3 regions of the Methylorubrum populi genome follow, and region 3 is predicted to be linked to each of the others. Evidence: riboswitches for the same ligand, from Rfam matches in the RefSeq annotation. Region 3 holds a riboswitch; each other region holds the start of a gene.
The links. Region 3 has a riboswitch for cobalamin ahead of MPPM_RS07310 (CbtB domain-containing protein). Riboswitches for the same ligand answer to the same signal wherever they lie in the genome.

Region 1 (3,247 bases), 1.3 Mb from region 3:
TCTGCGCCAGCGTCAGGGTGATCAGGGAATTCACCGGGTCGACGGCGGTGGCGTAGCTTGCGTAGAGCGAACTGTCCGGCGTTGGGTTGTAGACCGCACCGAAGCGATAGCTGAGCGCGCTGAAATCCTTGGTGAATCCGGCCGACGGGCTGCGTGGATCCTCCCGGCGGACCGTGGGCGCGTCATAGCGCACGCCGGCGATCAGCGAGAGCTGATCGGACAGCACAAGACGGTTCTCCGCAAAGAGCGAGTACTGATTCGAACTGGTGAGATAGCCAAGCGTGGTCGGGTCGAGGCTGGAAAAGATGCCCGGACTGAAAACGAACGGGTCGACGCTGGTTTCGCCGCGATAGGGCGAGTTGTTGGTGTGCGAGAACTTGATGTGGTTGACGTCGAAGCCGGCGACGAACTCGTTGCGCAGGCCGAACAGCTCGCCCTTGAAGGCGGCATCGAAGCGATTGCCGATCTGTTCCTGATTATGGAAGATCTCGATCGGGCTGGTCCGGCGGATCAGGCCTGTGCTCGGCACGAAGGCGTAGCTCTCGACATTGCGCCAGTGCCGATCCGACACGAGACGGTACGCCGTATTTCGGATCGTGATGTCGGCGGTGGGCGTCCACTCGGTCTTGAACTGGGTCCAGTTGTCCTCGAAGACGATGCGGCTGTCGTTGACGTTGTAGTTGTTGAACCGGGTTCGCGGATCGATCCGGCCGCCGATCAGCGGGGTGCCGAAGTAGCGCAACGGTTCTTGGTAGCCGTAATCGTGCGACAGAGTGAAGGCGAGGTCGGGCGTGGCTTGGTAGAGCACAGCGCCCGAGACCGCGAGATTGGCGAAGTCGCCGTTCTGGCGCAGCCAGCCGTCGGCCTGATTGGCGCTGACGTTGAGGCGGTAGAAGACGTTCTCGCCGATGGGTCCACCGCTATCGATGGCAAGGCGCTTCACGCCGTCCGATCCGAGAGCGGCGCGTGCGGCGTTGATCGGGACGGCGACCGGCTTCTTGGGCACGACGTTGATGACGCCGCCGATGGCGCCGTCGCCGTACAGCACGGAAGCCGGCCCGCGCAGCACCTCGATGCGATCGACGTTCCAGGTGTCGAACGGGTAGGTGATCGTACCGGCGCCGACATAGAGCCGGGTTCCGTCATAGAGCTGCATGACCGAATTGACGCCGGCAAAGCCGCGGGAAGTGTAGGCGCCGAGACCGTTGCCGGGCGCGCCGATCGTCGTGATGCCGGCGGCGTTCTGGGTGATCGCCTCCTGCACCGTCTCCTGCCCGCGCTCGCGGATCTTCTGGCCCGGTATGATCTCGACGCTCGCGGGCGTCTCCAGCGGCGAGAGGTCGAGGCGGCTGCCGCTGCGGCTCGGTGCGGTGAGATTCAGCCCGGTCGGCGCCGCCGTGTAGGGCGTGCGCGCCAGAAGCCGTGTGCCGGACCCGGTCCCTTGTACGGCCAGCTCCTCCAGCGCGACGGCATGCGGCTCCGTGGTGATCGCCGCGCGCTCCTGTGCCGCGAGAAGGGTCGAGCTCAGAGCGAGAGCGCCGGTCGATAGCAAAAGCGCAGCGGGCAGACGCTCGGCGGGCGAGCGGGTGCGAAAAGCAGGCAACATGGTACGAGACGCCTCGGGCAACGGCAGTGGCACGTCACCGCGAACGAGGCCTCGGCGCACCGCCTCCTCTCGGGAATGGCGGGGCTTCGACACCCGCCAGGACACCCCGCCCGACGCGTTTCGCGTGTGACCACGACTGACGGCAGGTCTCCTGGCTCGCGGGTCGCTGCCCTCTCACCGTCTTCCCGGGCGAGGCTGCCCAGTGACATGGTGGCGGAAGGCTCGCCGCTCACAGTTGCGGGGGCAGCCGCGGCATCGGGTTACCCCTCACCGCGTTCCCTTTTGATCCCCGAAGGGAACCGTCGAAGCCTAGCTATTCGCCGCCGGAAGGTGCTGTCAATTCCATCTCGGCCAGCGGATGCCATGTCGATGGGGCTAACGATGCGGCGCGAGGGAATGGGTGCGCCGAATCCGACGTCGTGCCGGCCGCGCTTTACTTCTGAGGCACTGGCCCAAATCGCGGGCACAGCAGCTACGGCGTGCGGCCCGGCGGCAGGATCATCGCCGTGTCCGGGTCTGACACGTCACCCTCCTGCTGCTGTTCGAGCGTCAGCTTCGTGGCCAATTCGGGCGTCTTCCCTTCCCCCATTTCCCGAGTCGCAGCGACCTGCTTCTCGCGCGCCTGTTCCGGTGTGAGTTCGCCCCGAACCACCGACCGGGCGAGGTTCAGGCTGAGCACGTTCCCGGCTTCACTTTCACCGAAGGCCGTGAGCGTGCCTCGGGTCCGATCCGGGATCACGCTGCCGTTGAAGGTCGCCACTGCGCTGTAGAGGTTGAGCGGCACTTTGTAGGGAAGGATCTGCTCCACGACGTCGCTGTGCTTGGCCGGAAAATCGTGCTCGGCCCCCACCTTGTGCACCACGGTTCGGATCCAGGGTCCATTACGGTGCCAGATCAGCAGAGTCGCCGTCTGCTCCTGCGGAGGGCCGTACTTCTCCACCAACGCCGCCGCGGCCTTGCGTGCGGGCTCCGGCCAATCCTGCGCGATCGGTTCGGCGGCGCCGGCGCGGCCGGCTCCCAGAACAAGCGCGACGGCGAGGGCCAAACGGCGGGAGCCGGACGAGAACATGGAACCTCCCTGGCGGCGCCGAGCCGGATCGGGCCGCTGCGAAAATGAGACGCTGGCTGCGATCCGGTCGCGTTGCCCCGGCCCCGCGCCGGGTATAGGCCCAGCATTCGAGAATAGTTCCAGGGAGACGCCCGATGGCGCAGCAGATGTCGCTGGACGTGAACGGGAACGCGACGCGCGTGACCGTGGATGACCCCGAAACACCGCTTCTCTACGTGCTGCGCGACGATCTCGGCCTGCACGGCCCGCGCTTCGGCTGCGGCCTCGGCCAGTGCGGCTCCTGCACGGTGCATATCGACGGGCAGGCGGTGCGCTCCTGCATCACCCCGGTTTCCGGCCTGAAAGCGGGGGCGAAGATCGTGACCCTCGAAGGCCTCGGCGGCCCGGACAAGCTCCACCCGGTGCAGGCAGCCTTCATCGAGGAGCAGGCGGCGCAGTGCGGCTACTGCATCAACGGCATGATCATGCAGTCGGCGGCCCTGCTCAACGAAACGCCGAAGCCCGACGAGGCGGCGATCCGGCAGGCGCTGGCACAAAACCTCTGCCGCTGCGGCACCCACCTGCGGATCGTG
Region 2 (3,247 bases), 360 kb from region 3:
GACGGCGATGTAGGCCGGCAGGGAGAAGCTGTTGACCGCGTCCGCCGGCCGCTCGCCGACGCCGCGCACGCCGCCGCCGAGCCCGAGCCCCTTCCAGGGGCCGGCCTGCACCTCGTGCACGGCGAGCAGGCTGCCCGAGTGGCGCGGCACGTTGATGAGCGGCGTGCCCACCGGCAGCACGTTGTCCTTGGTCACCGTCGCATCGGCGAAGACGTAGCCCGCCAGCAGCTTGATCTCCGGCGTGATCTGGCCGGCGGCGGTCAATTCGAAGCCCTGGCTGCGCACCCCGCCGGCGGCGAGCGAGAAGGCGCTGTTGTTGGGGTCGGGCGTCAGCACGTTCTGCCGGTCGACGAGGAAGGCCGTGCCGGTGAGCGCCAGCGCGCCGCCGTAGAGGTCGAGCTTGGCCCCGACCTCGTAGCCGATGCCGGTCTCGGGGGCGAACGGGCCGTCGCGGGCCACGGCCGCCGCGTCGGGGCCGATATTCGGCCGGAAGCTCGTGCCGACATTGGTGAAGAGCGCGAGTTCCGGCGTCGGCTGGTAGACGAGGCCCGCCCGCGGGGTCGCCGCGAAATAGGTCTGGTCGACCTGGGAGCGCGGGATGCGCTCGCGGAAGGACTGCCCGAAGAAGTCGAAGCGCACCCCCACCAGTGCCTTCCATTCCGGGCTGAGGCTGATCTGGTCCTGGGCGTAGAGGGCGGTGTTGGTGATCCGCTCGAGGTTGTTGCGCGGGATGGTGATCGGCGGCAGCGGCTGGCCGTAGCGCGGATCGTAGATGTCGATGGCGTAGGGGCTCGTGCGGAAGTTCGAGCGGTTGTAGACGACCCGGCTGTCGGTGCTCTCGCGCTCGAAGCCGAGCAGCATCGTGTGGCCGATGCCGGCGGTGTCGAAGCGCCCGACCACCTCCGCTTGAGCGATTGCCGTGTCCCAGCGGTAGTCGCGCAGGTTGCGGTCGCGCGAGACGGTGCGGTTGTCGGCGGCGATGGCGCGGATCTCGGCGGATTCGCCCTCCAGCGTGCCGGTGTTGAAGTGGGTGGCGAGCCGCATCTGCCAGTCGGCGTTGAAGCGGTGATCGACCCGCACCTGCATGGTGTTGCTGGTCTGGTCGGTGCTCTGGCCCGGCTCGCCGAGGAAGCGTGAGATCGGCAGCAGCCCGAGCCGCCCGTTGATCGCAATGACGCCGCGGTCGAACACGATGCGGTTGCGCAGGAACTCGGTCTCGACGGTGATCCGCGTGTCCGGCGTGATCTGCCAGCTCAGGACGGGGGCGACGAGCAGCCGGTCGCCGTCCACGAAGTCGCGAAAGCTGCCCTGGCGCCCGGCGGCGAGGTTGAAGCGGTAGAGGAGCGTGCCCTCCTCGTTGAGCGCGCCGCCGGAATCGACCGTGCCGCGGAACTGCCCGAACGAGCCCCACAGGCCCCCCATCTCGACGAAGCGCTCCGCGGTCGGCTGCTTGGTGATGATGTTGACGAGGCCGCCCGGATCGCTGCGCCCGAACAGGCCGCCGCCGGGGCCTTTCAGCACCTCGATCCGCTCGACGTTCTGCGTGTCCGGCGGGGGCGGCGTGCCGCGGTTCAGGGGAAAGCCGTTCTTGTAGATCTCGGAGGTGGTCACGCCGCGGATGGCGTAGCTGAACACCGAGAGGCCGCCGAAATTGTTCTGCTGCGCCACACCCGGCGTGTAGTTGAAGACGCGGTCCACGCGGGTGGCGGCGAGATCGGTGATGACCTCCAGCGGCGCCACGGTGACGATCTGGGGCACGTCGCGCTGGGGCGTATCGGTCTTCGTGCTGCTCACCGCGCGGTCGGCGCGGTAGCCCGGCGTCGGGCCGATCAGCCCGATCGTGCCGGCCGCCGCCGTCCGGCCGTCCGGCGCGCCGTTGCCGACACCCTGGCCACGCCCCTCCCCCTCCACCGCCAGCTCGTCCAGGACCACCGAGTCCTGCGCCCGCGCCTCCGGGCCGGGCAGGCCGGCGCAGAGCAGCGCGGCCAGCATCCAGCGTGGGCGCCGGGCCGGCTTCGCATCAGTGACGGCATTCAGGCTCGTCCGAACTCTCACGGGGTGCGCTCTGGCTGTGCGGACGCGAATTCAGGCGGATGCCCGATCGCGAGCGCATGAACATGCACTCGCCGCTCGGGCACGCCGCCGGAACACCCCGCCCGGGAGACATCATCGCGCCGAGGCAGGTCTCCTGGCTCACGGGTCCGCACCTCCGTCCCGGCCTTCCCGGTGCCGCGCACCAGTGACCATCCCTGACAGGGGCTCGCCGCTCACAGTTGCGGGGGCAGCTTCGGCTTCGCCCGGACGCGCTTACCGAATTCCCTCTTAGCCCCGGCTGCATCTGGAGATGCAGCCGGAGAACCTTGGCTATCGCAACTTCGCTGCACTGCGGCGGGGGGTCAACCTGTCGGCCGATGAAATGTAACAACATAACATCGCCTGTGGCAGTCTGGGCACATGTCCCGGCGGCCGATCAGAAGCCGGACCTACGGCCTTCCGACCATCGATGACATCGTCGGCGGCCCGGCCCGGCTCCGGCAATTCGGGGGCGAACGGCTTTTGAACGGATCCGGCTGCGATTTAGGCAAGATTAACCAAGATCCCGTTCAATGACGAAGGCTTAAGGTTGTTCCTTTCCTAATCGGCGAAGCCCTCTCGATTGTCATTCTGGCACATGTCAGCCGGAAACGACGATGGGAGGCCGTGCGGGATCCGCGTTGTCGAGTACCGCCCGCATGGACATCGCCGAGCTCGTCCAGAGTCGCTCCGCCCGGCCCGTCGTCCGCCGTCGGCGCGGGCCGCCTCTCGCGGCGCTCGCGCTCACCGCGCTCGGCGGCCTCGCTCTGGCCGGAATGCTGCAGCCGCAGGATGGCACCGCGCCCGACCCCGCGCGGACCGCCCAGGTCTTGAACGAGGCCGAACCGGCCAATCCCGCACCGGCGGCGTCCGGCACCCTCGCCTGGATGCTCGACCCCGCGCCGGTCCTCGACGGCGCCACCGGCGGCTTCGTCCAGCCGGTTCCGGCGGCCTCCGCTTTCCGGACGCCGACGACGCCCGAGCCGGCCGCGACGCTGGCCGCCCTCCCGGCGGCTCAGATTGCCGAGGTGCCGCCCGCCGTCACGCCGCGCCCGTCCGCGCCGACCGCCCGCGTCGCGCTCACCGTGCCGCTGCCGCTGCGGCGTCCCGAGGAATTCCGCTTCGAGCCGCGGACGCAGACCGCGCAGTCCGCGCAAACCGCCCGCGGGGCGTC
Region 3 (3,247 bases):
AGCGCTCTCCGACATGATGGCAATCCGGGTCGGGTTCCTGACCAACGCGCTGAACCCGAAGACGACGATCTTCATCGTCAGCCTATTCATGCAGGTCGTCCAGCCAACGACGCCGCTCAGCATCCAGATCGGCTACGGTGCCTTCATCTCGGCCGCGCACATCGTCTGGTTCGTGCTCGTCGCCTTCTTCTTCTCCGCCGGGGGCGTCAAACGCCGCATCCTGCGCGTGCGGCACTGGATCGATCGGGTGTTCGGTGGGATGCTGGTTCTCTTCGGGGTATTGTTGGCGCGGACGAGCTTGGCACGCTAACTTCTCGTCCCGTCGCCGCCGGCTTTCCGTGCAGCCCGTCCAGAAACCGGACGGGAAGCCTCCACAGCCCTTCGCAGCGACAATCTGATTGGGTTGGCATCCCAGTCTCACGAGACCACACGCACCCTCAGAACTCGATCCCCTCCTGCGCCTTCACCCCCGCCGAAAAATGGTGCTTCACGCTGCCCATCTCGGTGACGAGGTCGGCGGCCTCGATCAGGGCCGGCTTGGCGTTGCGGCCGGTCACCACGACGTGGAGGTCGGGGCGGCGCGCCTGCAATTCGGCGACGACCGCGTCGAGGTCGAGATAGTCGTAGCGCAGGGCGATGTTCAGCTCGTCGAGGACGAGCAGGCGGATGCTGGCGTCCGCCATCAGCGCCCGCGCCGTCTCCCAGGCGTTGCGGCAGGCGGCGATGTCGCGGGCCTTGTCCTGGGTCTCCCAGGTGAAACCCTCGCCGAGCGCGTGCCACGCGATCCGGTCGCCGAAGCTCTTCAGGGCGCGGGCCTCGCCGGTGTCCCAGGCGCCCTTGATGAACTGCACCACCCCGACCCGGTGCCCGCGCCCGAGCATGCGCAGCACGAGGCCGAGGGCGGCGGTCGTCTTGCCCTTGCCGGGGCCGGTATGGACGATGAGCAGACCCTTCTCGATCTTTTTGGACGCGACCTCGGCGTCCTGCACCGCCTTGCGCTTGGCCATCTTTTCGCGGTGGCGCGTATCGTCTTCGCTCATCTCAAGGATTCTCGCGTGAGGGTTTGACCGTCAGCGGCAGCCCGGCGACGGTGAGCACGACCCGGTCGGCGTCGCGGGCGAGCCGCTGGTGCAGCCGCCCGGCCGCATCGCGGAACCGGCGGGCGAGCGCGTTGTCCGGCACGATGCCGAGACCGACCTCGTTGGCCACCAGCACCAGCGGGCCCGCCGCCGCGGCGCAGGCCCGCGCCAGCGCCTCGGTGGCCGCGTCGAGATCGGCCTCGGCCAGGAGCAGGTTGGTGAGCCAGAGCGTGAGGCAATCGACCAGCACCGGCCCGGTCGCGGCGGCCACCGCCTCCGGCAGCGCCGTCGGCACGTCGAGGGTGCGCCACGATTCCGAGCGGCGCGCGCGATGTTCGCCGATGCGGACGCGCATCTCGTCGTCCCAGGCCTGCGCCGTGGCGATGTAGAGCCAGGGGGCGGGGCAGGCCTCGATCAGCCGCTCGGCAAAGGCGCTTTTGCCCGAGCGCGCGCCGCCGAGCACCAGCGTCATCCGGTCGGGTGCAGCCTCCGTCATGGCCGTCCGTTTGCACCGGGCTGAGGCCCTCACGCAATGGCGCTTTGCATGGGCACCGACTCCGCGTTACAAGCGGCGGGTGACGGTGCCCCGGCGACGGGGTGAAAAGGGAATGCGGTGAGAGGCTTTTTCGAAAGTCCCGATTCCGCGGCTGCCCCCGCAACTGTGAGCGGCGAGTTCCTGCCACGAGCCACCGGGTGTTCCGGGAAGGCGGCAGGCACGATACCAGCCGCGAGCCAGGAGACCTGCCGTCTGAAACGTTCTGTCCTCGAACGCCGCCGGTGGGGCGGCCGGAGCCCGTGACCCGATGACGACTGCGACCCTTCAGACCCAGGCCACCACCCGCTCGGCCGAGGGCGCCCGCGCGCTCATCGTCGCCGCCTTCCTCGGCCTCGGTCTCGTCTTCGTGGCGGGCTTCGCCCCGGCCACCGTGCTGCACAACGCGGCGCACGACTTCCGCCACGCGCAGAACTTCCCCTGCCACTGATCCGCGCATCCAGCGGCTCAAAGCGGTTCCATGATCACCCGGTTGCTGTCGGCGGCGCTCGTCGCCGGCTTTCTCGCGTCCGTCGTCGCGACGGGCCTTCAGCTCGCGCTGACCTCCCCGCTGATCCTTCAGGCGGAGACCTACGAGGGCGCGCATGCCGCCCTCGCGCCGTCCCCCGCCGCCCCCTTCGCCTCGCTGATCGTCCCGGCCCATGCCCATTCCCACGGCGAGGGTGGGCATGACCACGGCAAGGCGGACGAGTGGCAGCCCGCGCCGGGCCTGCAGCGCATGGCCTTCACCGGGCTCGCCACGCTGGTCGGCGGCGTCGGCTACGCCCTGCTGCTCGCGGCGGTGATGCTGGCGCTTCGCCGCGATCCGACCCCGCAGGGCGGGCTCGTCGTCGGGATCGCCGGCTTCCTCGCGGTGGCGCTCGCCCCCGCCATCGGCCTGCCGCCGGAACTGCCCGGCATGGGCGCCGCGCCGCTCGTGCTGCGCCAGTCCTGGTGGCTGATGACGGTGATCGCCACCGGCCTCGGCCTCTACCTGATCGCCGTGCGGCGGGTGCCGCTGACGATCCTCGGCGGCCTCGTCCTGATCGTCGCGCCGCATCTGGCGGGCGCGCCGCAAGCGATCGACACGGTCTCGTCGCAGGTGCCCCCGGCGGCGGCTGCGCAATTCGCCGCGCGCTCGCTCGCCATCGGCTTCGTGTTCTGGGCGGTGATCGGGCTCGCCTATGGCTGGGCCTGGGGGCTGTTCGGCCGCGAGGCGGGTGCGCGTGCGAATGCCTGATCCCGACACCGCGGTCCTGTCCGTCTGCACCACCTGCCGCGCGGCGGGGGACACCTCCGAGCCGCGCGCCGGGGCCAAGTTTCTGGCCGCGCTGCTCGCGGAGGCCGAGCGCGAGCCGGTGCCGGGCCTGACGATCGAGGGGGCCGAATGCCTCTCGGTCTGCAAGCGGCCCTGCACCGTGGCGGTCGTCTCGCCCGGCCGCTGGACCTACGTCTACGGCGACTTCGACGCCCTCGAAGATCCCGACACCTCCGCCCGCACCATCCTGGCGGGTCTGCGTCGCTACCTCGAGACCCCCGACGGCGTCGTGCCCTGGCGCGAACGGCCGGAGGCGTTTCGCAAGGGCGTCGTCGCCCGCATCCCGCCGCTCAAGGCGGCCCGAGGGGAGACCCCATC

Region 1: another riboswitch for cobalamin. It lies ahead of MPPM_RS01200 (TonB-dependent receptor); the one in region 3 lies ahead of MPPM_RS07310 (CbtB domain-containing protein).
Region 2: another riboswitch for cobalamin. It lies ahead of MPPM_RS05700 (TonB-dependent siderophore receptor); the one in region 3 lies ahead of MPPM_RS07310 (CbtB domain-containing protein).

Annotation. Positions count from the first base shown of each region.
Region 1 covers NZ_AP014809.1:268,490-271,736, forward strand. Annotated here, with positions in the region: gene MPPM_RS01200 (TonB-dependent receptor) at 1-1,606, opposite strand, end outside; cobalamin riboswitch at 1,731-1,925, opposite strand; gene MPPM_RS01205 (hypothetical protein) at 2,079-2,675, opposite strand; gene MPPM_RS01210 ((2Fe-2S)-binding protein) at 2,810-3,247, shown strand, end outside.
Region 2 covers NZ_AP014809.1:1,228,254-1,231,500, forward strand. Annotated here, with positions in the region: gene MPPM_RS05700 (TonB-dependent siderophore receptor) at 1-2,055, opposite strand, end outside; cobalamin riboswitch at 2,162-2,378, opposite strand; gene MPPM_RS05705 (DUF2778 domain-containing protein) at 2,733-3,247, shown strand, end outside.
Region 3 covers NZ_AP014809.1:1,590,483-1,593,729, reverse strand. Annotated here, with positions in the region: gene MPPM_RS07325 (LysE family transporter) at 1-310, shown strand, start outside; gene cobO (cob(I)yrinic acid a,c-diamide adenosyltransferase) at 438-1,040, opposite strand; gene cobU (bifunctional adenosylcobinamide kinase/adenosylcobinamide-phosphate guanylyltransferase) at 1,042-1,575, opposite strand; cobalamin riboswitch at 1,642-1,842, shown strand; gene MPPM_RS07310 (CbtB domain-containing protein) at 1,883-2,062, shown strand; gene MPPM_RS07305 (CbtA family protein) at 2,093-2,851, shown strand; gene MPPM_RS07300 (DUF1636 family protein) at 2,844-3,247, shown strand, end outside.